Allobranchiibius huperziae: one gene and its partner. The protein of the gene in region 1 interacts with the protein of each later gene in a pairwise test. Links are inferred from orthologs where the notes say so. Each region holds a gene or a part of one and is shown on either strand. Other genes may lie near its edges. The genes, in order: eno and rpe.

Evidence for each region.
Region 2: the proteins of eno (region 1) and rpe interact in binary tests that used the Escherichia coli proteins (3 or more experiments, as listed by UniProt). The link is inferred for Allobranchiibius huperziae from one-to-one orthologs.

What each region holds. Positions count from the first base shown.
Region 1 is NZ_JACCFW010000001.1:693,093-708,727, forward strand. The notes cover bases 1-2,795. They hold eno (phosphopyruvate hydratase), read left to right. Parts: upstream 1-655; coding sequence 656-1,936; downstream 1,937-2,795. Other genes in these bases: HNR15_RS03335 (MazG family protein), read left to right, coding at 1-503; HNR15_RS03345 (FtsB family cell division protein), read left to right, coding at 2,120-2,491; HNR15_RS03350 (DUF501 domain-containing protein), read left to right, coding at 2,500-2,795. Also shown: more of HNR15_RS03350, read left to right, coding at 2,796-3,003; HNR15_RS03355 (Ppx/GppA phosphatase family protein), read left to right, coding at 3,000-3,950; HNR15_RS03365 (ABC transporter permease), read right to left, coding at 4,179-4,988; HNR15_RS03370 (ATP-binding cassette domain-containing protein), read right to left, coding at 4,985-5,881; HNR15_RS18570 (histidine kinase), read left to right, coding at 6,030-7,229; HNR15_RS03380 (response regulator transcription factor), read left to right, coding at 7,222-7,899; HNR15_RS03385 (Bax inhibitor-1/YccA family protein), read left to right, coding at 8,020-8,934; HNR15_RS03390 (DUF1684 domain-containing protein), read left to right, coding at 9,034-9,645; HNR15_RS03395 (hypothetical protein), read right to left, coding at 9,658-9,957; HNR15_RS03400 (acetyl-CoA C-acetyltransferase), read right to left, coding at 9,990-11,213; HNR15_RS03405 (SGNH/GDSL hydrolase family protein), read right to left, coding at 11,360-12,451; HNR15_RS03410 (cystathionine beta-synthase), read left to right, coding at 12,571-13,947. UniProt on the Escherichia coli protein: Catalyzes the reversible conversion of 2-phosphoglycerate (2-PG) into phosphoenolpyruvate (PEP). It is essential for the degradation of carbohydrates via glycolysis.
Region 2 is NZ_JACCFW010000001.1:1,525,805-1,541,372, forward strand. What follows is about bases 3,686-6,413. They hold rpe (ribulose-phosphate 3-epimerase), read left to right. Parts: upstream 3,686-4,586; coding sequence 4,587-5,240; downstream 5,241-6,413. Other genes in these bases: HNR15_RS07285 (RsmB/NOP family class I SAM-dependent RNA methyltransferase), read left to right, coding at 3,686-4,575; ribD (bifunctional diaminohydroxyphosphoribosylaminopyrimidine deaminase/5-amino-6-(5-phosphoribosylamino)uracil reductase RibD), read left to right, coding at 5,626-6,413. In the rest of the region: HNR15_RS07260 (primosomal protein N'), read left to right, coding at 1-163; HNR15_RS07265 (DJ-1/PfpI family protein), read right to left, coding at 237-848; HNR15_RS07270 (HAD family hydrolase), read left to right, coding at 893-1,597; def (peptide deformylase), read left to right, coding at 1,599-2,144; fmt (methionyl-tRNA formyltransferase), read left to right, coding at 2,141-3,067; more of HNR15_RS07285, read left to right, coding at 3,064-3,685; more of ribD, read left to right, coding at 6,414-6,642; HNR15_RS07300 (riboflavin synthase), read left to right, coding at 6,643-7,266; HNR15_RS07305 (nicotinamide mononucleotide transporter family protein), read left to right, coding at 7,263-7,958; ribA (GTP cyclohydrolase II), read left to right, coding at 7,960-9,207; ribH (6,7-dimethyl-8-ribityllumazine synthase), read left to right, coding at 9,204-9,698; HNR15_RS07320 (phosphoribosyl-ATP diphosphatase), read left to right, coding at 9,710-9,973; hisG (ATP phosphoribosyltransferase), read left to right, coding at 10,004-10,849; HNR15_RS07330 (PH domain-containing protein), read left to right, coding at 10,857-11,312; HNR15_RS07335 (nucleoside/nucleotide kinase family protein), read right to left, coding at 11,340-11,945; imidazole glycerol phosphate synthase subunit HisF, read left to right, coding at 11,969-12,724; and 3 more genes. UniProt on the Escherichia coli protein: Catalyzes the reversible epimerization of D-ribulose 5-phosphate to D-xylulose 5-phosphate.

The DNA of each region.
Region 1 (15,635 bases):
AGACGCTCGAGGCCATCGAACGACGCGATCGCGCCCACCTCGCCGAGGAGCTCGGCGACGTCCTGCTTCAGGTGCTCTTCCACGCGCGTCTCGCGGCCGAGGACCAGCAGGAGCCGTTCGATATCGACGATGTCGCGGGCGGCCTCGTCGCCAAGCTGATCCGGCGCCACCCGCATGTCTTCGGCGACGGTGACGCCACCACCGCCGGTGAGGTCGAGGCCTCGTGGGAGCAGATCAAGGCCACCGAGAAGCCCGACCGGGACGCAGGCGACCTGTTGGCCGGCATCCCCAAGGGACTGCCCACCCTGCTCGTCGCGGAGAAGCTGCTGTCCCGTGCCGCCCGGCGGGGCGTCGACCTCGCGTACGACGAGTCGGCCGGTTCGCAGTTGCTGCGTCAGGTCGCCGAGGCCCGCGAGCGCGGGGAGTCCGCCGAAGCGTTGCTGGCCCGAGAGGTGCAGGCGGTGGCCGAGCGGTCACGGCCGCTGTCCCGTCCCGAGGAGTGACCGTGGCACAGGGAGGACCGAGAGCCACAGGCCGACCTGTGGCTTGGGGCCCTACCTGAGTCACGGTGGTTCTGCGCGCCGCGCGCGCCTGCCCTGCCGACGCCGTTAGGCTCGTGGATCAGTACGCCGTCCACCGACCTTGGGAGCCTGAAGTGGCCAGCATCGATGCAATCCTCGCCCGCGAGATCCTGGACTCGCGCGGCAACCCGACGGTCGAGGTCGAGGTCGCACTGGACGACGGCGTCGTCGGTCGCGCGGCTGTTCCCTCCGGCGCGTCCACCGGCCAGTTCGAGGCGGTCGAGCGTCGCGACAACGACAAGAAGCGCTACCTCGGCAAGGGCGTGCAGGACGCGGTCGACGCGATCGGCGAGGAGCTGGCCCCGCACCTGCTCGGCTTCGACGCCAGTGAGCAGCGCCTGGTCGACGCCGAGATGATCGGCATCGACGGCACCCCGAACAAGAGCAAGATCGGCGCCAACGCGATCCTGGGCGTCTCACTCGCCGTCGCGAAGGCGGCCGCCGAGTCGGCCGACCTGCCGCTCTTCCGCTACGTCGGCGGCCCCAACGCCCACGTGCTGCCGGTGCCGATGATGAACATCCTGAACGGCGGGTCGCACGCCGACTCCAATGTCGACATCCAGGAGTTCATGATCGCCCCGATCGGCGCGGAGTCCTTCCGCGAGGCACTGCGCTGGGGCGCGGAGATCTACCACAGCCTGAAGTCGGTGCTGAAGAAGCAGGGCCTGTCGACCGGCCTCGGCGACGAGGGCGGTTTCGCACCGAACCTGGAGAGCAACCGCGCGGCGCTCGACCTGATCCTGACCGCGATCGAGAAGGCCGGCTACACCCCCGGGAAGGAGATCGGTCTGGCCGTCGACGTCGCGGCCAGCGAGTTCTTCGACAAGGGCGGCTACCAGTTCGAGGCCACGAAGAAGTCGGCCGAGCAGATGTCCGCCTACTACGCACAGCTGGTGGCGGACTATCCGCTCGTCTCGCTCGAGGACCCGCTGCACGAGGACGACTGGGACGGCTGGAAGACCCTGACCGACCAGATCGGCCACCAGGTGCAGATCGTCGGCGACGACCTCTTCGTCACCAACCCCGAGCGACTGCAGCGCGGCATCGACACCGGCACGGCCAACTCGCTGCTGGTGAAGGTCAACCAGATCGGCTCGCTGACCGAGACCCTCGACGCGGTCACCCTGGCTCAGAGCAACGGCTTCCGCTGCATGATGAGCCACCGCTCCGGCGAGACCGAGGACACCACGATCGCCGACCTCGCGGTCGCCACCAACTGCGGTCAGATCAAGACCGGCGCGCCCGCCCGCTCGGACCGCGTCGCGAAGTACAACCAGCTGTTGCGCATCGAGGAGGAACTGGACGACGCGGCGACGTATGCCGGCGCCTCGGCGTTCCCGCGTTTCACCGCCTGAGCAGGGAGAGACACCGTCATGCCGCGCGACCCGCGCTCGACCCGGCCCGCGCAACCGCGTGGGAGCAGTTCGCGACCCGCAGCGAGTCGCCCCGCCGGGTCGCGGTCGACCCGTACACCGCGGGCTTCGTCGACGTCGGGCGGCGCCGCCCGGGCTGCACGCCCGCGTCGTACGCCGCGCTCGATGCGCCGGCTCACGGTGCTCGGCGCGCTCGTGGTCTTCCTCGCGGTGCTCATCACCCCCACGCTGCGCAGCTACCTGCGGGCCCAGGGCGACATCAACGGCATGCGCAGTCAGGTGGCCTCCCAGCAGGCCGACATCCGCTCCCTGCAGGCGCAGCAGAAGGAGTGGAACGACCCGGCGTACGTGAAGGCGCAGGCCGCCAAGCGCCTGGGTTTCGTGGCACCGGGCGGGACGCTCACGATCGTGGTCGACAAGCAGGGCACGACGCACCCCGTGACCAAGTCGGGCGTGGTGGCGGCGACCACGGCGTCCAGCACCCACCCGTGGTACGGGCAGCTGTGGCAGTCGCTGGTGCGCACCCCGCCCCGGTGACGAGTCCGATGACGACGAGCTCCATCGGTGAGGCCGACCTCGCGGCGATCGAACAGCAGCTCGGCCGGGTGCCGCGCGGCGCGATCGACGTGGCGGCCCGGTGCCCGTGCGGCTGCCCGGCCGTGGTCCGCACGCTGCCGCGGCTGCCGGACGGCACGCCGTTCCCCACGACGTACTACGCGACCTGCCCGCGCCTGACCGGCGCCATCAGCACCCTGGAGTCCCAGGGCATGATGCGCGAGATGACCGAACGGCTGGAGCACGACCCCGACCTGGCCGCACGCTACCGATCCGCGCACGAGGACTATCTGCGGCACCGCGCCGAGCTCGGCGATGTGCCCGAGATCGCCGGGATCTCCGCCGGCGGGATGCCGACCCGCGTCAAGTGCCTGCATGTGCTCGTCGCTCACTCGATGGCCGTCGGCCCCGGTGTGAACCCGCTCGGTGACGAGGCGCTGGCCGCGCTACCCGCGTGGTGGACCGGCGGTTGCTGCTCCCCGGAGGCCGAGTGACCCGGGTCGCGGCGGTCGACTGCGGCACCAACACCATCCGACTGCTGATCGCCGACAGTGACGGCGCTCGCCCGCCCGTCGACGTGGTGCGCCGGATGGAGTTCGTCCGGCTCGGACAGGGCATCGACGCCACCGGCCGGATCGCGCCGGAGGCCATGGACCGTACCCTGGCCACGGCTCGCGAGTACGCCGCCCAGTGCACCGAAAACGCGGTCACCGCAGTGCGATTCGTCGCCACCTCGGCGTCCCGCGATGCGTCGAACGCCGAGGAGTTCGTGGCCGGCGTACGCCAGGCCTTCGCCGCGTACGACGTCTCACCCGAGGTCGTCACCGGCGACGAGGAGGCGCGGCTCAGCTTCCGGGGAGCCACCGGCGACCTGATCGCGACCGGTGTGCCCGGCCCCTACCTGGTCGTAGATCTGGGTGGTGGCTCCACCGAGTTCGTTCGTGGCGGACGCACCGTGGACGCGGCGCTGTCCACCGACATCGGCTGCGTACGGATGACCGAGCGGCACCTGCGCTCCGACCCGCCGACCGCTGTGCAGATCGATGCGGCCACCCGCGACATCGACGCCGCCGTCGACCGGGCGCAGGCACAGGTCGGCTTCGACGGGGTCGCGACCCTCGTCGGGCTCGCCGGGTCGGTCACGACCATCACCGCGCACGCGCTGCAGCTGCGCGCGTACGACCCCGCCGTCATCCACGGCGCCAGCCTCCCGGTGGAGCAGATCCTCGCGTCCTGCCGGGCGATCCTGGCGGCGGACCGGGCCGAGCGGGCTGCCATGCCGTTCATGCACCAGGGGCGGGTCGACGTCATCGGCGCGGGTGCCCTCATCTGGAGCCGCATCGTGACCCGGTTGGCGCAGACCGCCGGGATGGAGCAGGTACGCGCGAGCGAGGCCGACATCCTCGACGGCATCGCGCTCTCACTGCTGCACACCGACTGAGGGACGTGTCGACTGGGGACGTGGCGTCGCACGCCCGCCCGCCCCGTCTGGCTAGCCTGTCTCTGCCCTCGTAGCCCAATCGGCAGAGGCAGGCGACTTAAAATCGCTCGAGTGCGGGTTCGAGTCCCGTCGGGGGCACTGGTCACGGACATCTCGAGACAGCGCGCCACACGGCCCGGTGGGTCCCCTGATCGCCCACCGGGCCGTGCTGTCGTCATGCGGCGCGGGTCATTTGACATCGCTGCGCCGCAGACGGACGACGCCTGCGATGAGTGGTAGGACCACCCACACGAGCCCTGCCACCCCCAGCTGTGCCCAGTTCTCGGCGGTCATCGAGGCATCGACCAGCGGACTGGTCGCCGAATTGAGGTCCAGCCAGGGCTGCACACCGTGCAGACCGTGCACGAGGTCGCCCACGATCGTCCATGCCTGGGGGAGCACGAGATAGGAGACGATCGCCGCGGGCGTGTTCTGCAGCACCAGGCCGAACGCGACCCCCTGCACGACGGCGAGCAGCTGGGCGAGCACCACGCCGCCGATCGTCAGGGCGTCCAACGACCAGGTCGGGTGGCCGCCGCGGAGCACCTCGCACAGCCCGGTCGCCACGACGGCGAGGAGGACGGCTGTCGCGAGGACGAGCAGACCGAGCAACGCAGCGGAGGCGAGCTTGGACCGGCCGACCCTCGTGCGATCCGGCTCGAGCGCGAACGTGACCAGACCCGTTCGCTGAGTCCACTCGGACGTCACGGTGATGATGCCGAGCAGCGGCAGCAGGATCGACTGCGGGATGACGGTCGCGGTCAGGAAGTCGCTCAGATCCTTGTGAGCGTCGGCAGACCCGGTGAAGATGACGATGCCGACGACGATGGCCGTGACCGCAGTGATGCCGATGAGCAGCCATCGGCCCGCGCGGGTGTCCAGGGTCTTGCGGAGTTCGACGTGCACCAGCCGGGTGAAGGGCACCGCGCGATCGTCGGGGGCCGGCAGGCGGGCCGGCAGCCGTGGTGCGGTGACCCGGGAGGTCTCTACGGTGGTCATGCTGGCACTTCCTCTCGTGCGTCAGCGGCGGTCAGCCGCAGGAACATGTCTTCCAGGCCCGCGGATCCCGCCGGTGCCAGAAGGGTCAGGACCACGCCGTGCCGGGCGGCGAGTGCGCCGATCTCAGCCGGGTCCGCGCTGACCCGCAGGCCGTCACCGTCGGTGACGGACTGCAGACCGGCGTCCGCCAGCACGCGTTCGAACGCCGGGTCGTCGGTCGAGCGCACCGTCGTGCCGGTGGCCTGCATCAGTTCGTTCTTGGGACCGCGGGCGACGATCTTCCCGCGGCCGATGACGAGCAGCTCGTCCGCGACGACCTCGATCTCGTGCAGCAGGTGGGAGGACAGCAGTACGGTGCCGCCCTGGTCGGCGTATCCGCGCAGCAGCGTGCGCATCCATCGGATGCCGGCGGGGTCCAGACCGTTGGCGGGTTCGTCCAGGATGAGCACCTCGGGGTCGCCGAGCAGGGCGTGGGCGATTCCGAGGCGTTGGCGCATCCCGAGCGAGTAGTTCCCGATGCGGCGCCCGGCCTCGGCGTCGGTCAGCCCCACCAGATCGAGCAGCTCCTCCACCCGGGTGCGCGCCAGCCCCATCGTGACGGCCCCGAGGGTGAGCACCTCGCGGCCCGTGCGACCCGCGTGCTGCGCGGACGCGTCCAGCAGTACGCCGACGTGGCGACCGGGGTTCGGCAGGGCGGCGTACGGGCGATCGAGCACGGTCGCCCGCCCGGAGGTCGCGGGCGTGAGCCCGCAGACGATCCGCATGCAGGTGGACTTGCCCGCGCCGTTCGGGCCGAGGAAGCCGGTGACGGCCCCCGGGCGCACGGTGAAGGACACGTCGTCGACGGCGGTGTACCCGCCGTAGCGTTTGGTCAGGTTCTCGACTGTGATCATGACGACCACGCTGCCGAAAGCCGCAGGGGTCGCACATCGGCCGTGCGCATACGGCGTGTGCGACTTCGGTAGGGGGTCGCCGGTCCGTCGGGATGGGATGCTGCGCCACGGAGGGCCCGGGCCCGTGATCCGCCCTAGGGTCGGCAGGGTGACGAGCGATGTCCGGATCCGGATGCCCCGGTGGTGGAGCGAGACGTGGCGTCTGCTCGCGTCCGCCGTGGTCGGCGCGTTGCTCTGGCTGGCGACGGTGGCCGACGGCACGACGGCTCACTACCACTTCCACGACTGGTGGCCCTACGTCGATCTCCTCGCGGGAGCGCTGCTCCTGCCGTTGTTGTTGCTGCGCCGCCGCCGGCCGCTCGCAGTCACGCTCGTCCTCATCGCGTCCACGGCGGTGGTGGCCAGCACGGTCGCCGCGGCCGGGATCGCGCTCATCTCCCTCTGTACGCATCGCGTGCGACGAGACATCGTCCTCGCCGGGACCGCCTGGATCGTCACCGGAGTGGTGTTCAGCGCGGTGCACCCCGCGGACACGGGGCTGGGCGAGCGGGTCACGAATCTCACGACCAGCGTGCTGTCGCTCGCGTTCGCCGTGGCGGTCGGACTGTTCATCGGAGCCCGGCGGGAGCTGGTCGCTCAACTGCACGAACGCGCCGAGACCGCCGAGCGGGAACGGGACCTGCGCGTCGCGCAGGCGCGGGCCGGAGAGCGGGCCCGGATCGCCCGCGAGATGCACGACGTCCTCGCGCACCGGATCTCGCTGGTCGCGATGCACTCCGGCGCCCTGGCCTACCGCGCGGACCTGCCCCCCGACCAGGTCCGCGAGACCGCGACCCTCATCCAGGAGAACTCCCACCTGGCACTGACCGAGTTGAGGGAGGTGCTGGGGGTGCTGCGCGATCCGGATCTGGACCAGAGTCAGGTGGCGGCTCCACTGCCCACCCTGGCGCAGTTGCCCGCGCTCATCGACCACGAACGTGAGGCCGGAGCGTCCATCGAGGCCGACACCGAGGGCGATCTGAGGTCGGTGCCGGAGCCGTTGTCCCGCAACGCTTTTCGTATTGTGCAGGAGTGTCTGACGAACGCTCGCAAACACTCCCCGACCTCGCAGGTCGCCGTCAGGATCGAGGTGGACAACGGCGCCGGCGTGCACATCGAGGTCAGCAACGCGATGGCGACGCCGTCGTCGGGCCGCGGCGCGGATGCGCCGACGCGCTCGGGCCTTGGCCTCATCGGTCTCACCGAGCGCGCGGTGCTGGCCGGCGGCGAGCTCACCTACGAGGTCGACCGGGCGCACCGTTTCCTGGTCCGCGCGTCGCTGCCGTGGGAGCGTGCCGGCCATGGTTGAGCAGGATGTGGGCGGCGTCGAGGTGGTCCTGGTCGACGACGAGGCGCTGGTACGCGCCGGATTGCGGATGATCCTGGGCGGCGCGCCGGACATCACCGTCCTGGCCGAGGCCGGCGACGGCCTCGAGGCACTCGACGTGGTCGCCCGGCATCGACCGGACGTCGTCCTCATGGACATCCGGATGCCGCGGCTGGACGGGATCAGCGCGTGCGATCAGATGGTGCGGCGCTACGCCGACGACGTCCGGGTCATCGTCCTCACCACGTTCGACACCGACGACCTGATCCTGCGTGCGCTGCGGGTGGGAGCCAGCGGGTTCCTGTTGAAGGACACGCCACCGGACCGCCTGGTGCAGGCCGTGCGGGCCGTCGCGGACGGCGAGCCGATGCTGTCGCCGACCATCACGGCGAGCCTGATGAGCAGGGTCGCCTCCAGCGGCGACGACGACCGCGGGGCCGCGGCACGCCACCGGCTCGATCGGCTCACCGACCGCGAACGGGAGGTGGCGATCGGGGTGGGGGAGGGTCTGTCCAACGCCCAGATCGGCCGGCAGCTCTATCTGAGCGTGCCTACGGTCAAGGCGCACGTCTCGCGGGTGCTCACCAAGTTGGAGGCGGCCAACCGCGTCCAGGTCGCGATCACCGTCCACGACGCGCGACAGAGCCGCTGAAACCGCGCGGTTCCGGTGCTCGCCGGGGTTCGCGGGGAACCGGCGGGCCCCCTCGATCGTCATAGGATGTGACGCAGGTGTGCGCCGATGGGGCGCACCGTCTCGGCTTCGGAGGAAGCAATGCCCACGAACCCCGTCTTCTCGCGTTTCAACCGCGAGCTGTCGCAGGGGAAGTACGCCGGGATCGGCCAGCCGCAGTTCGGTCAGCGCGGCCAGGCGACTCCTTACAACCCGCCGCCCCGCGACCCGTACGGCCCGCCTCCGGGCGGCTACGGCCAGCAGGCGCCGCAGGGATACGCCCCGCAGCCGACCTTCGACAAGCCGGAGCAGGGGTACGGCTTCCCGCCGGTGACCACCGGCCAGGGTCGTGCGATGACTCTCGACGACGTCTTCGTGCGCACGCTGACGCTCTTCGGTCTCCTGGTCGTCTCGGCCGCGGTCTCCTGGTTCATCTCACGGGGCGACCAGTCCGTGGGGCTCGCCATCTGGATCGGTGGCATGTTCGTCGGGCTCGGAATCGGGCTGGCCATCGCCTTCATGAAGAAGGTCTCGGTGCCGCTGATCCTCACCTACGCCGTGGTGGAGGGGCTCTTCGTCGGAGCGTGCAGCCAGTACTTCAACACGATCTGGCCCGGCGTGGTCGCCCAGGCCGTGCTCGGCACGGCCTGCGTCTTCGTGGCGATGTTCGCCGGCTGGAAGTTCGGCCTCATCAAGGTAACCGAGCGCAGCCGGAAGATCTTCTTCATGGCGCTTGTGGGCTACATGCTCTTCGGGTTGATCAACCTGGTGCTGCAGTTCACCGGTGTGCTCGGCGGCTTCGGGTTCTTCGGGATGGGCGGCATCGGCATCGCGCTGTGCCTGATCGGCATCGCGCTCGCCGCGTACTCCCTCGCCATCGACTTCGACTCCATCACCCGCGCCGTGCAGGCCGGGCTCCCCGAGAAGTACTCCTGGCTGATGGCGCACGGTCTGATCGTCACGATCGTCTGGCTCTACCTGGAGCTGCTGCGGCTGCTCGCGCGGATGCGCAACTGACGCCACCCGCACCACGCACAGGGCCGCCGCCCGGGGGATGTCCCGGGCGGCGGCCCTGCGTCGTACGTCGGTCGGTGACCCGTCCGTAGTCTCGCGGGCATGGACTCGCGCACCGCACTGCAACTGTCGGCCTGGCGTCGCGAGGTGGCCCAGCTCTACGCGCAGGTGCGCGTGAGCGTCGACCCGGCCGAGGGTCACGCACGTTGGCGCGCGGGAAGGGAGTCGTTGTTCCTGCACCACCCGCAGAGTCCGTTGGCCGCCGGAGACCCTCTGCGCCGCAGCGGGATCCCGGTGTGGCCCTACGACCCGGCTCTGCGGTGGACGCTCCCGCTGGAGCCCGCGGGCGCGCCGCACCAGCTCGCCATCGACTCGGGCGCCGACGGATCGACCAGCCTGAGCCTGGCCGGGTGGATCACCCTGCCGGACCCGTTCGATGCGCGCGTCGCCGTCTGGTGGCTGGACCAGTACGCCGGCGGCCTTTTCCTGCCGCTACGCGACGGCACCGCGGGCAGCACGTCGTACGGCGGCGGACGCTATCTGCTCGACACGGCCAAGGGCGCGGACCTGGGAGGCGCCGGGCAGGAGATGGTCGTGGACCTGAACTTCCTCTACCACCCGTCGTGTCGCTACGACGACCGCTGGGTGTGTCCGCTGGCGCCGGCCCAGAACATCATCGAGCAGTCCGTCGAGGCCGGCGAGCGGATGCCGTGAGGACGCGCGTCCTCAGGCCAACTGCGCGAGCAACTCGCCGAGCCGTTCGCTGAGGTGGGCGGAGCGGCCGCTCGCGCACGCGTCGAAGACCGCGACCGACAGCTGGTCGACCGCGGTCGCCGGACCGAGCTCCGGGATGTCCGCCGGGTCCAGTTCCGCGCACCGGGCGGCGAAAGTACGCACCGTGGCGGACAGTGCGTCCGCCCGGTCGACCGGCAGCTGACGCCACCGGAGGGTCACCCGCTGCAGGGCGCGCCGGACGTCGTCCGGACGCGGATCCTGCAGCAGGGCGACACCGCCGGTGCCGGCCATCGCGACGATCGAGCTGACCGAGATGTCCGAGGTCAGGACAGTCGCTCGTAGATGACGGCCATGCCCTGGCCGCCGCCGACGCACATGGTCTCCAGGCCGAACGTGCCGTCGACCTCGCGCAGCCCGTTGAGCAGGGTGGTGGTGATCCGGGCTCCGGTCGACCCGAACGGGTGGCCGAGCGCGATCGCCCCGCCGTGCACGTTGAGCTTGTCGAAGTCCATCTTCAGGTCGTCCGCGGACGGCAGCACCTGAGCGGCGAAGGCCTCGTTGATCTCGTAGAGGTCCATATCGGCGATGGTCAGGCCGGCGCGGTCCAGCGCCTGCCGTGACGCCTCGACCGGTCCGAGACCCATGATCTCGGGCGACAGCGCCGAGACGCCGGTGGACACGACGCGGGCCAGCGGGGTCAGGCCGAGCTCCTTGGCCTTGACGTCGCTCATCACGACGACCGCCGCGGCGCCGTCGTTCAGCGGGCAGCAGTTGCCGGCGGTGACGGTGCCGTTCTCGCGGAAGACCGGCTGCAGTGCCTCCACCTTCTCCAGGGTGACGCCGGCGCGGGGGCCGTCGTCACGGGAGACGACGGTGCCGTCGGGAAGCGTGACGGGCGTGATCTCGCGCTCGAAGAAGCCGGAGGCGATCGCGGCCTCGGCACGGTTCTGGCTGCTGACGCCCCACTCGTCCTGACGGCGGCGGCTGATGCCCCGGGAGCTGGCGACGTTCTCGGCCGTCTGGCCCATCGCGATGTAGATGTCGGGCAGCTGGCCGTCCTCGCGCGGGTCGTGCCAGGACGCGCCGGTCTTGGCGGTCTGCTCGGTGCGGGCGATCGCGTCGGCGAACTTCGGGTTCTGCCAGTCGGCGGAGGTGCCGCCGGCGCCGGAGAACGACGCGTAGCGCGACACGCACTCCACGCCGCCGGAGATGAAGACGTCGCCCTCACCGGCGCGGATGGCGTGCGCTGCCATCCGGGTGGTCTGCACGGAGGAGGCGCAGAAGCGGTTCACTGTGGAGGCGGGGACGTGGTCCAGGCCGGCGAGGACGGCGACGACGCGGGCCATGTTGGCACCGTGCTCGCCCCAGGGCTCGGCGCAGCCGAGGTAGAAGTCCTCCACCAGCGCGCGGTCCAGGCCGGGCACCTTGTCGAGCGCGGCCAGCACGGCCTGGGTCGCCAGGTCGTCCGGGCGGATGTCCTTCAGCGATCCCTTGAACGCACGACCGATCGGCGTACGGGCGGTGGAGACGATGACGGCCTCGGGCATTGCGGCACTCCTGGATCACTGGGGGATAGCTGGGGATTGCTCTCATCTGCCCGGCATGACATCGCTCGGACTGAGGGCGATCCTATGCGAGCGGTAACGGTCGACGAATGGCCCCGGTGGCGTGCTCGCCACGGGCCCAGGACCGCTTAGACGTCTGCGGTGTCGACGCTGGACTCGTCCCGCAGGTCGCCGTCCGCGGATCCCGCGTCGGGACCGTCGGCGGGCGCTCGCGGCTCGTCCTGCGTGTCGGGCAGCGGGGTCCGGTGCCGCCGCAACAGGACCGCCCAGCGGCCCTGCCGACTGCGGGTGTCGCCGCTGACCTCGGTGCCGGCGACCTCGGTGCCGGGGTCGCGCACGGCGTACGTGGCGGCGACGGAGACCGGGCTGATGCCCTCTCCGCGGCGTACGTCGGGGGTGCGATCGGTGTCCGCCGACGCGAAGCCGAGGGAGTCCAGGACGCTGGGCAGCAGTGCGGAAGCGGCCCGGGCGTAGCCGGCGGCCGACGGGTGGAAGCGGTCCTTGCTGAACATGACCTGCGGGGTGCTGCGGAACTCGTGCCCGAGCAGGTCGCCGAGGGAGACCGTGCGGCCGCCGTGCTCGACGACCCCCACGGTCTGGGCCGCGGCGAGATCGCGGGACCACCGCTGCGCCAGCAGTCGTAGCGGCTGGGGCACCGGCTCGATGACGCCGAGGTCGGGGCAGGTGCCCACCACCACCTGGCACCCCGCCTCGCGAAGCGCGACGACGGTCGAGGACAGGTGGCGGACCGAGGTGGAGCGCGCCATCCGCTGGGTGACGTCGTTGGCGCCGACCATGATGATGCAGACGTCGGGGTGCGGCAGCAGGGCCAGCGCCTGCTCGACCTGGCGGTCCAGGTCGGTGGACACGGCACCCACGACGGCGAAGTTGGTCAGTCGGACGGGGCGACCGGCGATAGCGGCCAGGGCGGTGGCGTTGATCGCGCCGACGGTCTGGTGCGGTAGGTCCGCGCCGAGGCCCTTCGCCGTGGAGTCGCCGAGCACCAGCAGGTCCAGCGGCACACCGGGCGCGGAGCCGTAGGTGCCCTGATCATCGGGTGCGCCGTCGAACGGATGCCCGACGATCCGGCGGGCCATCGCCGCCTCGCCCTTCAGCACCGCCCACCCCGTGACTCCGACGAGTCCCGCGCCGACGGCTCCGATGCCGCCGCCGTACGCCGCGCGCGCCGCGATCTTGCGTGCCCGTCGTGCTCTACCCATGTCGGTGCTGACCTCCTCTCGCGCGAACCGCGGACAGGTGCCCCTGCCCTGACCTGATCGTCTCATCCAGGGCGGGGACTGGGACGTCGTGGGCTGAATACGCCTGCGACCATGGAGGCATGAAATACGCCGAGCACATCGCCGACCTCGTAGGGGAGACCCCCCTGGTCAAGTTGAACCGTGTCACCGAGGGCATCGCCGCCACGGTGCTCGCCAAGGTGGAGTACCTGAACCCGGGGGGATCGGTGAAGGACCGGATCGCCTTGCGGATGGTCGAGGCGGCGGAGGCGTCGGGCGCACTGCTCCCCGGCGGGACGATCGTGGAGCCGACGTCCGGCAACACCGGGGTCGGCCTGGCGCTGGTGGCACAGCGCAATGGGTACCAGTGCATCTTCGTGTGCCCGGACAAGGTCGGTGAGGACAAGCGTGCGGTGCTGCGCGCGTACGGCGCGAAGGTCGTCGTGACGCCCACCTCGGTCCCGCCGGACCACGCGGACAGCTACTACTCGGTCTCGGACCGGATCGCGGCAGAGACCCCGGGCGGCTGGAAGCCGGACCAGTACTCCAACCCCGAGGGACCCAACTCGCACTACAGGTCCACTGGTCCGGAGATCTGGAGGGACACCGACGGTGCGTTGACGTCGTTCGTCACCGGCATCGGCACCGGCGGGACGATCACCGGCACCGGTCGCTACCTGCGCGAGGTCTCCGCGGACCGGGACGGCGGACGGGTGCGGATCATCGGCGCGGACCCCGAGGGGTCGGTCTACTCCGGAGGCACCGGCCGCCCCTACCTGGTGGAGGGCGTGGGTGAGGACATGTGGCCCGCGGCGTACGACCCGAGCGTGGTCGATGAGGTCATCCCGGTCTCCGACGCGGAGTCGTTCGCGATGACCCGTCGGCTGGCCCGCGAGGAGGGGCTGCTCGTGGGTGGCTCGTGCGGCATGGCCGTGGTCGCCGCGCTGCGGCACGCGGCGACGCTGCCGGCGGAGGCGACCGTCGTGGTGCTCCTGCCGGACTCCGGACGCGGCTACATGGGCAAGATCTTCGACGACGAATGGATGGCGTCGTACGGCTTCCTGCGCGAGCACACCGAGCGCACGGCCGGGGAGCTGCTGAAGCGCAAGGCGGGGGACATGCCGGCGCTGGTGCACACCCACCCCAGCGAGACGGTCCGCGACGCGATCTCGATCCTGCAGGAGTTCGGCGTCTCCCAGATGCCCGTGGTGAACGCGGAGCCGCCGGTGATGGCCGGCGAGGTGGCGGGCTCGGTGAGCGAGCGCTCCCTGCTCGACGCCCTCTACGCGGGGAAGGCGAGCCTGACCGATTCCGTGGGCAGCCACATGGACGAGCCGCTGCCGCTGATCGGCGCCGGGGAGCCGGTTTCGGAGGTCCGTGCGGCCCTCAGCGGCACCGACGCGGTGATGATCGTGCGGAACGGCAAACCGACCGGCGTCCTGACGCGGGCGGACCTGCTCGGCGAGTTCGCTGAATGAGCCCAATTCCCTGTGCTCGCAGGGAATTTGGGTCGGCGCGGGGCTCGATTTGCACACCGCGCGGAACGTGCCGTACTGTTCCTCAGGTCAGCGCGAAACGGGCTGGCGGATCCGGTTGGACGGGGCCACGCAGGCCCTGCTAACCTGGACCTTGTTCGGAGCCAAGTGCGCGAGGACCTCGGTCTGACGCCCAAGAGCCGAACAGAACCTGAGGATGACAGTTCCGGTCGATCGTCGCATTGCCGGCGGCTGACCGGATGCCTGATCGTTTCTTGATAACTCAACAGCGTGTCGAGTGATTGATGCCAGATTTTTTGTTTGGTTGATGTTGACGAAGTTTTATCTTCTGTTGATTTCAGCTGGGATTGGATTTTGCAGAATAGTTTTTTTTGGAGAGTTTGATCCTGGCTCAGGACGAACGCTGGCGGCGTGCTTAACACATGCAAGTCGAACGATGATGCTCGCAGCTTGCTGTGGGTGGATTAGTGGCGAACGGGTGAGTAACACGTGAGTAACCTGCCTTTCACTCTGGGATAAGCCTTGGAAACGAGGTCTAATACTGGATATGACTCTTGGCCGCATGGTTGGGGGTGGAAAGCCTTTTTGGTGGTGGATGATGGACTCGCGGACTATCAGCTTGTTGGTGGGGTTGTGGCCTACCAAGGCGATGACGGTTAGCCGGCCTGAGAGGGTGACCGGCCACATTGGGACTGAGACACGGCCCAGACTCCTACGGGAGGCAGCAGTGGGGAATATTGCACAATGGGCGAAAGCCTGATGCAGCGACGCCGCGTGGGGGATGACGGCCTTCGGGTTGTAAACTCCTTTCGCTCGTGACGAAGCCTTTCGGGGTGACGGTAGCGGGAGAAGAAGCACCGGCTAACTACGTGCCAGCAGCCGCGGTAATACGTAGGGTGCGAGCGTTGTCCGGAATTATTGGGCGTAAAGAGCTTGTAGGCGGTTTGTCGCGTCTGCTGTGAAAGCCCGGGGCTTAACTCCGGGTCTGCAGTGGGTACGGGCAGGCTAGAGTGTGGTAGGGGAGACTGGAATTCCTGGTGTAGCGGTGAAATGCGCAGATATCAGGAGGAACACCGATGGCGAAGGCAGGTCTCTGGGCCATTACTGACGCTGAGAAGCGAAAGCATGGGGAGCAAACAGGATTAGATACCCTGGTAGTCCATGCCGTAAACGTTGGGCGCTAGGTGTGGGCCTCATTCCACGAGGTCTGTGCCGTAGCTAACGCATTAAGCGCCCCGCCTGGGGAGTACGGCCGCAAGGCTAAAACTCAAAGGAATTGACGGGGGCCCGCACAAGCGGCGGAGCATGCGGATTAATTCGATGCAACGCGAAGAACCTTACCAAGGCTTGACATACACCAGATCGCAGCAGAGATGTTGTTTCCTTTTGGTTGGTGTACAGGTGGTGCATGGTTGTCGTCAGCTCGTGTCGTGAGATGTTGGGTTAAGTCCCGCAACGAGCGCAACCCTCGTTCCATGTTGCCAGCACGTAATGGTGGGGACTCATGGGAGACTGCCGGGGTCAACTCGGAGGAAGGTGGGGATGAGGTCAAATCATCATGCCCCTTATGTCTTGGGCTTCACGCATGCTACAATGGCTAGTACAGAGGGTTGCGATGCCGCGAGGCGGAGCGAATCCCTTAAAGCTGGTCTCAGTTCGGATTGGGGTCT
Region 2 (15,568 bases), 840 kb from region 1 along the record:
GGAGCGCGACGGCACCGTTCAGGAGCGGCTGCTGTTGCGTACGTCGCTCGAGGACGGTCCGCGGGCGGCAGCCGCGCTGCACGCGGCGCGCGCCGGTCGCAGCGCCCGTAAGGAGCCGGGTAGCGTCACCGTCCGCGTCGACCCGGCGGGCGACCTGCTCTGACCCCACCCGTCGAGGGGTGGCGACCGAGGCCCACCCCTCGATGGTTGCGCTACCCCCGACGGAGAGGGACGGGTCAGACCGGGGGCTGCGGGTCGTACTGGATGCCGCGCCGCACCTGGCGCGCGCGCTCCTCACCGGCGAGCCGGCGTACGAGGTGCAGCGCCATGTCGATCCCGGCGGACACCCCGGATGCGGTGATCATGTCGCCGGAGTCGACGAAGCGGTCGTCCCTGCGGATCTCGATGCTCGGATCCAGTTCGTGCAACCGCTCCAGCGCTCCCCAGTACGTCGTGGCCGGTCGCCCCGCGAGCAGGCCCGCAGCGGCGTACACCAGCGAGCCGGTGCAGACGCTCGTGAGCAGCGGGACCGACTCGCGCTGATCGCGCACCCAGTGCAACTGCGCCTCGTCGACCAGCTGCGGCCTGGTGCCCTCGCCGCCGGGGTAGACCAGCACCTCCCATGACGGCGCGTCGGCGTAGGACAGCGGCGCGACCAGGGTGAGGCCCTTGGCGCACCGCACCGGGCCACCCTCGCGCGAGAAGCAGGAGACGTCGTACCCGTCGTCCGGGTACTCCCTGGTCCAGAACGACAGCACCTCCCACGGGCCGACGGCGTCGAGTTCCTCCACCCCGTCGAAGAGCAGGATGCCGATCTGCTTGCGCGCGGGCACGGTCTCGGTGGTCATGCCCCGATCGTGCCAGCGCGGGTCGCCGTTAGGCTCCCTTCACCATGAGTTCGAGCCTTCCGGAGTCCGGCGGATCCACCCTGCCCTCGCCCACGACGGTCGATCGCGACCCTCTCGCACCCGCGCCCGTGCTGGCCGTGGTCTTCGACCTCGGCAACGTGCTGATCGAGTGGGACGCGTACGCCGCCATCAGCACCGCCGTCGGCGACGAGCGGGCTCGGGCCTTCCTCGCCGACGAGACGTTCGACTTCCACGCCTGGAACATGCAGCAGGACGCCGGTCGCGCCTGGGAGGACGCCGAGGCCGACGCGATCGCCCGGCACCCGCACTACCGCGAGGAGATCCTGGCCTACCGCGAGCATTTCGAGGCCTCCCTGGTGGGCCCGATCGAGGGGACGGTCGCCATCCTGCGCGAGCTGCACGCCGCGGGGACACCCCTCTTCGCGCTGACCAACTGGTCGCACGAACTCTTCCCGGTGGCGCTCGCGCGCTTCGACTTCCTGCAGCTCTTCGAGGACATCGTGATCTCCGGCGAGGAGGGGATCGCCAAACCCGATCCGGAGATCTTCGAGGTGCTGGCCGAGCGGGTGGAGCACATCGGCGACCTGGAGGAGACGATCTTCATTGACGACCGACTCGACAACGTCCAGGCGGCCGTGCTCGCCGGGATGGACGCGGTGCAGTTCACCAGCCCGTCCGATCTGCGCGCGGACCTGCTCTTCCGCGGGCTTTCGGTGAAGGCGATCTGAGATGTCCGTCACCCCCATCCGCCTCTTCGGCGATCCGGTGCTGCGGACGCCGGCCGCACCCGTCACCGTCTTCGACCGTGAGCTGCAGACCCTCGTCGCCGACCTGACCGACACGATGATGAACGCGCCCGGCGCCGGTCTGGCGGCCCCGCAGATCGGCGTGGGATTGCGCGTCTTCACCTACTACGTCGACGGGCAGCTGGGGCATGTGATCAACCCCGAGCTCACCCTCTCCCCGGAGCTGCAGTGCGGACCCGAAGGGTGCCTGTCGATCCCCGACCTGCGCTTCGACACGACCCGGTCGTTGCGGGCCGTCGCCCGCGGCTTCGACATGCACGGCGAACCGGTGACCATCGAGGGCAGCGACATGCTCGCCCGCTGCTTCCAGCACGAGACCGATCATCTCGACGGCATCCTCTTCGTCGACCGGCTCGACCCGACCGCTCGTCGTCGCGCGCTCAAGGCCATCCGGGACGCAGAGTGGGCCGGGCTGCCCGGACCGATCATCCGCGACAGCCCGCATGCGACGTACGGACGTGCGCTGTGAGGGTCGTCTTCGCCGGCACGCCGCAGGTCGCCGTCCCGTCCCTGCGGGCGTTGCTCGACTCCGCGCACGACGTGGTCGGCGTCATCACCCGCCCCGACGCGCCCGCGGGGCGCGGGCGTTCGGTACGTCGTTCGCCGGTGGGTGTGCTCGCCGACGAGGTGGGCGTGCCGGTGCTCACGCCGCAGCGACCGCGTGATCCCGACTTCCTCGCGCAGTTGGCCGAACTCGCGCCCGACGTGTGCCCCGTGGTCGCGTACGGCGCGCTGGTGCCGCGGGTCGCGCTCGACGTGCCGCGCCTCGGCTGGATCAACCTGCACTTCTCGCTGCTGCCTGCCTGGCGCGGTGCGGCACCCGTGCAGCACGCGGTCATCCACGGCGACGAGGTCACCGGTGCCACCACCTTCCTGCTGGAGGAGGGCATGGACACCGGCCCGATCCTCGGCACGATGACCGAGACCGTGCGGCCGCGGGACACCAGCGGCGACCTCCTCGAGCGGCTGGCGACGGCGGGCGCCGGGCTCCTGGTGGCCACGCTGGACACGCTGGCCCAGGGTGATCTCACGCCGATGCCGCAGCCCTCCGAAGGCGTCTCGCTCGCACCCAAGATCTCGGTCGAGGATGCCCGGATCCGGTGGCACGAGCCGGCGTTCGCCGTCGACCGCAGAGTCCGCGGAGTCACGCCGGCACCCGGTGCGTGGACCACGTTCCGGGAGGAGCGGCTCAAGGTGGGGCCGGTGAGCCTCCTCGACGAAGAGGTGCGCGACGCTCCCGGCGCGATCCGGGTGGGCAAGGCGGGTGTCGACGTCCAGACCGGCGCCGGAGCCGTGCGCCTCGGCACGGTGCAGCCCCAGGGCAGGAAGGCGATGCCGGCGGCAGACTGGGCACGCGGCTCCCGGATCGGCGAGGACGAGGTGCTCGGATGAGTGACGACGGCGGCGGCTACCGCGACGCGAAGGGGCGTCAGCGTCCCGCGGCGCGACGTCGCTCGAACGACGGTCGCTCGGCTCAGCGACCCACCGATCGGCGGCGTTCGGGTGACCCCGCCCGGCGCGTCGCCTGGCAGGTGACCCGCAACGTCGCGGACGGCGCGTACGCCAACCTCGACCTGCAGAAGCTGCTGCGCGAGGCCGGCCTGCACGGCCGGGACGCCGGTTTCGCGACCGAGCTGACCTACGGCGCGATCCGGATGCGCGGGCTTTACGACCCGATCATCGAGCGCTGCGCCGGCCGTCCGGTCGCGCAGATCGACGCACCGGTGCTCGACACGCTGCGGCTCGGTGCACACCAGCTGCTCGGCATGCGCGTGCCCGCGCATGCCGCGGCGTCCGAGACGGTGGCGCTGGCGCGCGAGGTCAATGGAGCGGGCGCCGCCGGCTTCGTCAACGCCGTACTACGCCGCGTCAGTGAACGCACCCGCGAGGAGTGGGTCGCCGAGGTCATCGCCGGCCGGGAACCGTTGGAGCGCCTGTCGATCGAACACTCCCACCCGATGTGGGTCGTTCGCGCGATGCGTGCCGCTCTGCTCGAGCGTGGCACGGCCACCTCCGACGACGTGGACGAGCAGCTGCTCGCGCTGCTGCAGGCCGACAACGCGCCACCCCTGGTGTCGCTGGTGGCAAGGCCCGGTCTGGCAACCGTGGAGGAGCTGGTCGCCGCGGGCGCTCACGCCTCCCAGCTGTCCCGGGTGGGCGCGGTGCTCGACGGAGGCGATCCGGCGCAGATCGACGCCGTACGCCGGATGCGTGCGGCCGTGCAGGACGAGGGCTCCCAGCTGCTCACCCTCGCGCTGGCCGAACCGGGTCTGGTCGAGGGGCGCGAACACCAGGAGTGGCTCGACCTGTGCGCCGGGCCGGGCGGCAAGACCGCACTGCTGGCGAACCTCGCGGCCGAACAGGGCGCTGTCGTCTTCGCCAACGAGGTCAGCGAGCACCGGACCACGTTGGTGCGCAAGTCACTACGCGCCACCCTCGAAGCAGGGATCGAGGTGATGATCGGCACCGGTGACGGGCGCGACCTGGGCGTCGAGGAGCCCGACACCTACGAGCGCGTGCTCGCCGACGTGCCCTGCACCGGTCTGGGCGCGCTGCGCCGCCGCCCGGAGGCGCGCTGGCGGCGTACGCCGTCCGACGTCACCCCGTTGGTGACGCTGCAGCGGCAGCTGCTGCTGTCGGCTCTCGCCACCACCCGGCCGGGCGGCGTCGTCGGCTACTCCACCTGCAGCCCGCACCTGGCCGAGACCTCTCAGCTGGTGGCATCGGTGGTGGAGCAGACGGGGGCCACTCTGCAGGACGCTCGCCCGCTCTTCCGCGACACCGCGGGCGCGCCGATCGAGCACCTGGGCAACGGTCCCGACGTGCAGCTGTGGCCTCACCTGCACGGCACCGACGCCATGTACTTCGCGCTGCTGCGTAAGCCGGAAACCCAGGACTGAGAGGACATTTCGTGCAGATCGCGCCGAGCATCCTGTCCGCCGACTTCGCCAACCTGCAGGCGGAGCTGCAGCGGATCTCCCATGCCGACTGGGCCCACGTCGACGTGATGGACGGGCATTTCGTGCCCAACCTGACGCTGGGCGCGCCGGTGGTGGAGGCGCTGGCCAAGGTCAGCCCGATCCCGCTGGACTGCCACCTGATGATCGATGACCCCGACCGTTGGGCCACGGACTACGCCGAGGCCGGCGCCGGCAGCGTCACCTTCCACATCGAGGCCGCGCACGACCCGGTGCGGCTCGCCCGCGCGATCCGCGCGGCCGGTGCGCGGGCGAGTGTGGCCATCAAGCCGGGCACGGAGTTCGCGCCGTACGAGGAACTGCTCGACGAGGTCGACATGGTGCTGGTGATGACCGTCGAGCCGGGGTTCGGCGGCCAGTCCTTCATGGCCGACCAGATGCCGAAGGTGGCGCAGGTGCGCGAGGCCGTCCGACGTCGCGGCGGCGAGATCTGGGTGCAGGTCGACGGGGGAGTCTCGACCGAGACCATCGAGCAGTGCGCCCGGGCCGGTGCCGACGTCTTCGTCGCGGGATCGGCCGTGTACGGCGCGGACGACGCGGCGGCGGCGATAGACCGCCTGCGCGAACTCGCCCAGAACTGCTGCTGATCGGCCGGCACCCGCGGTTGTCAGCGTCTTTCTGGTGCCGACGTCGGAGATCCGCTGACAACCGGTCCGCGGCGAGCGGCATGGTGACGCTGCGGTAACATCGCTGCAGAACGTGCTCCGGGGTCGGTGTAATTCCGAACCGGCGGTGACAGTCCGCGACCCGGTCCAGCTTCGATCAGTGGGCCGGTTGACCTGGTGGAATTCCGGGACCGACGGTGAAAGTCCGGATGGTAGGCAGCACGTGACCCGCTTCGGCGGGTCCGCGACACGCGTGTCGCGACGGAGCGCACCCTTTCGGGGGCTGCGTCCCGTCGCGGACCGCTATGTCGCCCATCGCCCTGGAGCCCGTGCCCGACCGGCCGGCCGACAGGAGTTGTGAAGCGCGATGGACACCCGATCCCGCGACGAGACCTTTCTGCTGCGCGCCCTCGAACTGGCGCAGCGCGGTCCGGCCGTCGACGCCAATCCTCGGGTGGGATGTGTTGTCGTCGCAGGCGATTCGGTCGTCGGGGAGGGATGGCACGACGGCGCCGGCACTGCGCACGCCGAGGTCATGGCCCTCGGCGCCGCAGGCGATCGGGCACGGGGAGCCACGGCGTACGCCACCCTCGAACCCTGTGCTCACGTCAGCCGCACCGGCCCGTGTGCCGAGGCGCTCGTCGAAGCCGGCGTACGCCGGGTCGTCTACGCCCAGTCCGACCCCAATCCCGCCGCCCGGGGTGGCGCCGCCGTGCTGCGCGACGCGGATGTCGAGGTGTCGGGCGGGCTCCTTGCAGCGGAGGCTGCCGCGCTCAACGCCCACTGGACCTTCGCCGTCGAGCACGAACGCCCCTACGTCACCTGGAAGTTCGCCGCCACCCTCGACGGGCGCAGTGCCGCGGCCGACGGCAGCAGCCGGTGGATCACCGGCGCGCAGGCCCGCGCCGACGTGCACCGACTGCGGGCCGGGGCGGGCGCTCTCGTGGTCGGCACCGGCACCGTCCTGGCCGACGACCCCGCACTGACGGTGCGTACGCCGGACGCGCCCCGCCGCCCGCCGACACGGGTGGTCGTGGGGGAGCGGGAGATCCCCGCCACCGCAATGGTGCTGGACGACGCCGCCCCCACGGTGCAACTGCACAGCCACGACCCGCACCTCGTGCTGAAACAGCTGCACGCGCAGGAGATTCGGCACGTGTGGCTCGAGGGCGGCCCCACCCTGGCGGCGGCCTTCCTACGGGCCGGGCTGGTCGACGAGGTCGTCGCCTACCTGGCGCCCGCGCTGCTCGGCGACGGCCCGACGGCGGTCGCCGGACTCGGCATCGGGTCCATCGACGGGATCCGCCGCTTTCAGCTGACCGAGGTCACCCGGCTCGGCGACGACCTGCGGCTACTGCTGCACCCGACGACGAAGGAAGCCTGAATGTTCACCGGCATCGTGGAGGAGCTCGGCTCGCTGGGATCGATCGAGCACGGCAGCGATTCGGCCGTCCTGCGCATCAACGGCGCGACCGTCGTGTCCGATGCGCGGCACGGCGCGTCCATCGCGGTCAACGGCGTGTGCCTGACCGTCGTCGACCACGACGAGCACGGGTTCACCGTCGACGTGATGGCCGAGACGCTGCGTCGCTCGAGCCTCGCCGGGATCGCGCCCGGCGACCCCGTCAACCTCGAGCGCGTGATGCCCGCCGACGGTCGCTTCGGCGGGCACATCGTGCAGGGCCACGTCGACGGCACCGCGCGCGTACTGGGTCGCGAGCCGGGGGACCGGTGGACCGTCGTACGGATCGAACTACCGCATCAGCTCTCGGCGTACGTCGTGGAGAAGGGGTCGATCACCGTCGACGGCGTATCCCTCACCGTGGCGTCCGTCGACGAGGACAGCTTCACCGTCTCGCTCATCCCCACGACCCTGGCGCTGACCACGCTGGGCCATCGCGCGGTCGGCGAGCCGGTCAATCTCGAGGTCGACATCCTCGCCAAGTACACCGAGCGCCTGCTCGCCGGACGCCTCGGCGCCCGGTCCGCCACCGAGGAGGACGCATGAGTTTCTTCCAGAACCTGTACGACGCGCACCTGACCATCTCCGGTCACGTGATCACCTGGCGCGAGATCGTCGGCAACCTCTTCGGCCTCGCGTCCGCGCTCGGCGGCATGCGCCGCAAGGTGTGGGCCTGGCCGATCGGCATCGTCGGCAACGCGCTGCTCTTCACGGTCTTCTTCGCGGTGGGCTTCACCGGTCACGGCGGCCAGGTGCTCTTCGGGCAGGCCGGGCGGCAGGTGTTCTTCATCCTCACCTCGGTCTACGGCTGGTGGGCATGGCGCCAGACCAAGCGCACCCGCAGGCAGGACGCGCCGGCGGTCGACCCGCGCTGGGCCACGGCCGGCGAACGGGCGGCGTACGTCGGGGTGTGGCTCGTCGGGCTGGTCGTCTGCTGGTGGCTCTTCAAGCTCATCGGCGCCGGGTTCCCCGCCCCTTGGTACTACTACTGGTGCGACGCCTGGATCTTCATCGGCTCGATGATGGCCACCTTCGCGATGGCCCGCGGCTGGAACGACTTCTGGCTGATGTGGCTGGCCGTCGACCTCGTCGGCGTGCCGGAGCTGATCAAGTTCCAGTACTACCCGTCGGCCGTGCTGTACGCGGTCTACGCGGCGTTCGTGATCTGGGGCTTCTTCGTCTGGCTCAACGTATCCCGACGGGACGCGCTGGTCCTCGAGCCGACCGGGAGCGTGTGACATGCGGCTCGCGACGATCGACGCCGCGCTGGCCGAACTGGCGCTGGGCAGACCGGTGCTGGTGGCGGACGACGCCGACCGGGAGAACGAGGTCGACCTGGTGATGTCCGCGGCGGTCGCCGAGGAGTCCTGGATGGGTTGGGCCGTGCGGCACGGCTCGGGCGTCGTCTGCGCGCCGCTGCCGGGCGAGGTCGCCGACCTGCTGGCGCTGCCGCCGATGGTGCGCGACAACCAGGACCCGAAGGGCACCGCCTACACCGTCTCGGTGGACGCGGCTCGCGGGGTGAGCACCGGCATCAGCGCTGCCGATCGCACCGCCACGGTCCGCGCGCTGGCCGACCCAGCCGCGACGGCGAGCGACCTGACCCGGCCCGGGCACGTCTTCCCGCTGCGCGCCCGCCCTGGCGGCGTGCTGGAGCGGCCAGGCCACACCGAGGCGGCCGTCGACCTGTGCCGTCTGGCCGGCCTGCCCCCGGTGGGGGTCATCGTCGAGTTGGTGCACGACGACGGCTCGATGATGCGGCTCGACGCTGCACTCGACCTGGCCGAGCGCGAGAGCCTGCTGACGATCACCATCGCCGACCTGGTCGCGTGGCGCCGCCGACAGGACCGGGTGCGTGCGGTGGCCCGCACGACGCTCCCCACCCCGCACGGCACCTTCGCCGTCACGGCGTACGTCGACCGGCTCACCGGCGCCGAGCACCTGGCCCTTACCAGCCCCGCCGGGCCCGGCGACGGACTCGTGCGGGTGCACTCCGAGTGCCTCACCGGCGACGTCTTCGGATCCCGACGGTGCGACTGCGGTCCGCAGCTCGAGGCGGCGATGGAGCGCATCGGGCGTGACGGCGGCACCGTCGTCTACCTGCGCGGACACGAGGGCCGCGGGGTCGGGCTCGCCGACAAGCTGCGCGCGTACGAGCTGCAGGACGGTGGATACGACACCGTCGATGCTCAGACCCGGCTCGGTCTGCCCGTGGACGCGCGGGAGTACGACGCCGCGTCGGCGATCCTGCACGACCTGGGGAGCACCGGCGTCCGACTGCTCACCAACAACCCACGGAAGGCCGAAGCGTTGCAGGAGTTGGGGGTCGACGTCATCGAGATGGTGCCGCTGCATGTGGGGCAGACGACGGAGAACGAGCGCTACCTGCGCACCAAGCGCGAGCGGCTCGGCCACACGCCGCCGCTGGAGTCGGTGTCCCCCGTGCATCCCACCGACCTGACGACCGGTCACGGGGTGTCGGCATGAGCGGGCACGGAGCCCCGACCGTCACGACCGACGCCACCGGCCTGCGGGTCGCGGTGGTCGCCGCGTCCTGGCACGAGCGGGTGATGAGCGGGCTGGTCGACGGCGCGCGGCGCGGACTGTCCGACGCCGGGGTGGCGGACGACGACGTCGAGCTCGTGCGGGTGCCCGGCAGCTTCGAGCTGACCGTCGCCTGCGCGCGTCTCGCACCGTCGTACGACGCCCTCGTGGCGCTGGGGGTCGTCATCCGCGGCGGCACACCGCACTTCGACTACGTGTGCCAGTCCGCGACCCTGGGGCTGACCCAGGTCAGCGTGCAGACCGGGGTGCCCGTGGGCTTCGGCCTGCTCACGTGCGACGACGAGCAGCAGGCGCTGGCGCGGGCCGGGCTGCCCGGGTCGAGCGAGGACAAGGGCCACGAGGCGGCGACGGCGGCCGTGGCGACCGCAATCACGCTGCGGACGCTGGCCCGGTCGACCTCCATCGCACCGTAACCTGGCTCCTCGTGAAGACGTTCGAGCAGTTGTGGTCCGAGCTGGCCGAGAAGGCGCGCGAGCGACCGGCCGGATCCGGCACCGTCGCGGAACTCGACACCGGTGTGCACGGCATCGGCAAGAAGATCGTCGAGGAGGCCGCCGAGGTGTGGATGGCCGCCGAGCACGAGGGCGTGGAGCGGACGGCCGAGGAGATCAGTCAGCTGCTCTACCACCTGCAGGTGCTGATGCTGGCGCGCGGGCTCACGCTCGAGGACGTCTACTCCTACCTGTGATCCTCTGACCGGCACCGACGAAGGACGACCATGCTGAGAGTGGCGATGCCCAACAAGGGCGCGCTCGCCGAACCCGCCGCCGAGATGCTGCGCGAGGCCGGTTACCGCGGGCGCCGCGACGCCAAGGAGTTGGTGATCCTCGACGCCGACAACGACGTCGAGCTGTTCTTCCTGCGCCCGCGCGACATCGCGGTGTACGTCGGGCAGGGCACCCTCGACGTCGGCCTCACCGGACGCGATCTGCTGCTGGACTCCGGCAGCCCGGCCACCGAGTGCCTGCCCCTCGGGTTCGGTGCGTCGACCTTCCACTACGCCGGGTTGGCCGGCGGCGTCGCCGACGTCTCCCAGCTCGAGGGTCGCCGGGTCGCGACCAGCTTCCCGGGTCTGGTGCGCGCCGACCTGAAGAAGCACGGGGTGCACGCGGAGGTCGTACGCCTCGACGGTGCGGTCGAGACCGCCGTGACCCTGGGAGTCGCGGACGTGATCGCCGACGTCGTCGAGACCGGCACGACGCTGCGCAACGCAGGGCTCGAGGTCTTCGGCGAGCCGATCCTGCAGAGCGAGGCCGTGCTGGTGCAGCGCACCGACGCCGACTCCAATCCGCTGCTGGCAGTGCTGATCCGGCGTCTGCAAGGCGTGCTGACCGCTCAGCGTTACGTCATGGTCGACTACGACATCCGACGCGAGCTGGTCGAGCAGGCGTTCGCGGTCACGCCCGGGCTGGAGAGCCCGACCGTGTCGCCGCTGCACGACGAGCAGTTCGTCGCCGTGCGCGCGATGGTGCCGCGCCGCTCCACCAACGCGGTGATGGACGAGCTCTACGAGATCGGTGCTCGCGCCATCCTCGTCACCGAGATCGCGGCCTGCCGATTATGAGCATCCGATGACCACCACCTCCGAGCCGTACGCCGTCTTCCGTCCGCGGCGCTCCCGCGTGGTGGCCACGGCGGCAGCGGTCGCGTGCGTGATCGCCTTCGCGATCGTGGGGCTGACGGTCCCGCGCGGCGGGGTGACCGGTTGGGCCGGCATCGACTCGGTGATGCTGACGCTCTTCGGGGTGCTCATCGCCGCGTTCCTGATGCGGTACGCGCTCGTGCGTGCCGTGCCGACCGAGCGCGGCCTGCAGGTGCGCAATCTGCTCTCGACGCGCACCATCGAGTGGGTGCAGGTGGTCAACGTCCAGTTCGGCGGTGGCCAGCCCTGGCTCGTGCTGGAACTCGACGACACCGAGCACCTGGCGGTGATGGCGGTGCAGCGATCCGACGGGCCGCACGCGCAGGCCGAAGCCGGTCGGATGGCGGCCCTGGTGCAGGTGCACTCGACCGTCCAGGACCACTGACCCGGCGATCCCTCGCCGATCCGGAGCTCAGCCGGTCTCGATGGTGAGGTGGGCGTGCTCCGGTGTCCCATCCGCGTCGAAGAGCGACGTCTCCTGGGCGGCCCACCGCTCCCAGTGACCGGCGAAGCCCCCACCGTCGCGATCCTCGCCGCGCCGCCGTCGCAGGTCGGTCGGTGCCTGTACCCACACCCGCACATCGGCGTACGCGCGCGCCGCACCGATGCTGGACCCCACACCCTCGACCACGACGTACCGCTGGGGCGGCACCACGAGGGTCTCGGCGTAGGCGCCCGCGACCCAGTCATAACGCCGGTACGACGCCCGGTCACGTCGCGCGAGCGGCGCCAGCACCTGCTCCACCAAGAGCGGGACCGCCCGGGCCAACCCATCCCACCCGGGGTAGATGTCGTCCATGTGCACCACCGGCGCGTCGTCGAGCAGCGGCGCCACGAGCGCCGCGAGGCTGGACTTGCCGGCGCCCCCTCGCCCGTCGATCGCGACGACCACCGGTCGAGGGGCCGCTTCGAGCTCCACCAGTTCGGCAATCGAACGCGCCCACGCCGCAACTGCGTTCGCGTCGCCGGCGCGCGCGTCGTTGGCTCCCCACACGAAACTCTGCGCACCGACGTCCATGACCCCACCGTAGGCTGGCGCGCGTGACTTCAGCGGTGCGCGTGATCCCGTGCCTCGACGTCGACGCCGGGCGCGTCGTGAAGGGCGTCAACTTCGTCGACCTGCGCGACGCCGGCGATCCCGTCGAGTTGGCCCACGGCTACGAGGGCCAGGGCGCCGACGAGCTCACCTTCCTCGACGTCACGGCCAGCTCCGCCGCGCGCGACACGACCTACGAGGTGGTCGGCCGCACCGCCGAGCAGGTCTTCATCCCGCTGACCGTCGGCGGGGGAGTGCGCACCGTCGCCGACGTCGACCGTCTCCTGCGCAGCGGCGCCGACAAGGTCGGCATCAACACCGGCGCGATCGCCCGGCCGGAGGTCATCGCCGAGATCGCCGACCGCTTCGGTGCGCAGGTGCTGGTGCTCTCGGCCGACGTACGCCGCGCCGCCGACGGCCACTTCGAGATCACCACCCACGGCGGTCGCACATCTGCAGGGTTGGAGGCCGTCGAATGGTGCGTGCGCGCCGCCGCGCTCGGTGCCGGGGAGATCCTGCTCAACTCGATGGACGCCGACGGCACCAAGGACGGCTTCGACCTGGAGCTGATCCGCGCCGTACGCCGGGAGGTGTCGGTGCCGCTCGTCGCCAGCGGCGGAGCGGGTGCGCCGGAGCACTTCGTGCAGGCGGTCGACGCGGGAGCCGACGCCGTCCTCGCCGCGTCCGTCTTCCACTTCGGCGAGCTCACGATCGGCCAGGTCAAGGACGCCCTGCGGGCAGCAGGCCACCCCGTCCGCTGAGACATCGTGTCGTCGCGCGCCCAATAGAGCGCGCAACGACTCTCATCGCTATACCCCGCGCTTGGATTCCCGGTACGCCGCCACGTCGAGGTCAGCTCCGTCGAACGTCACCTCCGCGACCCCGTCACGACCGAACACCGACAGGAAGATCTCCCCGGGCCGACCCGTGAGCACCACACTGCCGTGCTCGTCCTTCGGCTTGCGGATCGAACGCCGCCCCACCCCCGGCGCATCGGCCACGACTCCCACCCGTACGTCGCGCATCGCGAGCCGGGCGACCTGCGGCAGGTTGTCCCACAGCGCCTGGGACAGCTGTGGCGAGAGCTCGCGCCGCTGCCACGACTCCCCGCCGCGCAGCACGTCCTCGTGGTGCACGAAGAACTCGCCCAGGTTGCTGAGCATGTCGATCTTGGCGATCCGTGCGGGATGCCACACCGGCGGACCCTGCCGGATCTGCTCGACCAGGCCGGGGAAGTCCTTCGCGGCCAGCTCGCGCTGGATCCGTTCGGTGCGGTCGGCGAGCGCCGGCAGCACCGCACCGAGCGCGGCGTCCGGTCGGCGTTCGCGCAGGATCAGGTGGGCGGCGAGGTCACGGGCGCGCCAATCCCCGTCCAGCGTCGGCGCATCGGGGCCGACCTCGATGAAGGTCCGGCAGATGGCGGCACGTTCCTGCTGAGCGATGTTCGGCATGCCTCCATACTGGTGCATATGCCCTCGCCCGATGCACCCTCGACCGCGAGGGCGTTCGGACCGGCACTGCGCATCATCGGAGTCGGCTTCCGGCGCGAACCACGGGCGCTCGCCGTCGCGGTGCTCGGCAGCTTCGTCTACGGCGTGATGACGGTCTTCACCGCCCGCGTCATCGGCCACCTGGTCGGCGCGGTCGTCAGCCCCGCCGTCAAGGCCCACCACGTCACCGGTTCTCAGGTGTGGACGATCGTCTGGGAGCTCGGGATCGTGGTGCTGCTCAACGCGATCGGCGTCGTCTGCCGACGGGTCGGGGCCGGCACGGCCTACTACAACCTGATCGCGCACTACCGACGACGGGTCACCCGGCAGTACCTGCGCCTCCCGCTCGCGTGGCACCACCGACACCCTTCGGGTCAGTTGCTGTCCAACGCGAACGCCGACGTCGAGGCGACCTGGTCCATCTTCCAACCGCTTCCGCTGGCCCTCGGGGTCGTGGTGATGCTGGTGGTCGGGGTGGTGGAGATGCTCCGCATCGATGTGTGGCTGGCTCTGATCGGGGTGCTGGTCTTCCCGACGCTCTTCGCGGTGAACGCCGTCTTCCGTTCCAAGATGTCGCCGCGGGCCACCCGCGCGCAGCAGCTGCGCGGCGAGGTCAGCGAGGTCGCCCACGAGAGCATCGAGGCGGCGCTCGTCGTCAAGGCCATGGGCCGCGAGGAGCAGGAGACCGAGCGTTTCGCCGAACGCACCTACGAGCTGCGCGGGGCCGCCATCGAGGTCGGCCGGGTGATGGGAATCTTCGAGCCGGTCATCGACGCGATCCCGACCTTCGGCACGTTGGCGGTGCTGGCCGTCGGCACGGCGCGCGTGCGATCCGGCGACCTCAGCGCCGCCGACGTGGTCCAGGTCGCCTACCTCTTCTCGCTGCTCGCGTTCCCGGTCAGGTCGTTCGGGTGGGTGCTCGCAGGCCTCCCGGTCACGCTGGTGGGCTGGACCCGGATCGACAACGTGCTGTCCGCGCGGGGGTCCATGACGTACGGCGACCGCGTCCTGCCCGCCGACGGGTCCGGCGCACTCAGCATGCGGGCGGTCGACTTCTCCTACGAGGCGGGCGGCACGGCCGACCTGTCGAGCAAGGACAGCGCGTCGGTCGGCGGTGAACAGGTGCTGCACGGCGTCGATCTGGACCTCGCGGGCGGTTCGCTCACCGCGCTCGTCGGGCCCACCGGGTCGGGCAAGTCGACGCTCACCAATGTCGCCCTGCGGCTGGTCGACCCGGACTCCGGCGACGTACTGGTCGACGACGTCCGGTTGGCCGACGTACGCCGGCACGGCATCCCCGCGGCCGCCACCCTGGTCTCCCAGGAGACGTTCCTCTTCGACGACACCGTGCGGGGCAACATCACCCTCGGCGGACCGTACGACGACGCCGAGGTCGACCGCGCGCTGCGGATCGCACAGGCGACCGGGTTCGTCGCAGGGCTGCCGCAAGGTCTCGACACCCGCGTCGGCGAGCGTGGGGCGACGTTGTCCGGCGGTCAACGTCAGCGGATCGCCCTGGCACGGGCGGTGATCCGCTCGCCGCACCTGCTGGTCCTCGACGATGCGACGTCCGCGGTCGACCCGACGGTCGAGGTCGCGATCCTCGACGGTCTGCGCGAGGAGGCGCAGCGCCGGGGCAGCCGCAGCACCACGCTGGTCGTCGCCTACCGGCTGTCCACCATCTCGCTCGCCGACACGGTGGTCTACGTCGAGCGCGGGCGGGTCGTCGACACCGGCACGCACGCCGAGCTGATGGCCCGGTGCGCGCCGTACGCACGCATCGTGAGCGCGTACGCCGACGACGCGCAGGATCGGGCGGACGCCAAGGCCGCTTCCGGCAAGGACACGCAGGCGGTGGACGCGCGATGAGCACCGTCACGAAGGAGCGCCCCGACACCCGCACCCGCAGCCTGGGCGACACCGAGAGCATGGGCACGTGGGCCATCCTGCGGCGCGGGCTCGCCCTGTCGCCCGAGCTCGGCCGGGGCTTCTCGATCACCCTGGCGCTGGCGCTGGTCGCGACGCTCGGTCAGGTGCTCGTCCCCATCGCGGTGCAGCAGACCACCGACAAGGGGATCCTCGCCGCCGGCGGCCCGGACGTCGGCCTGGTGCTGC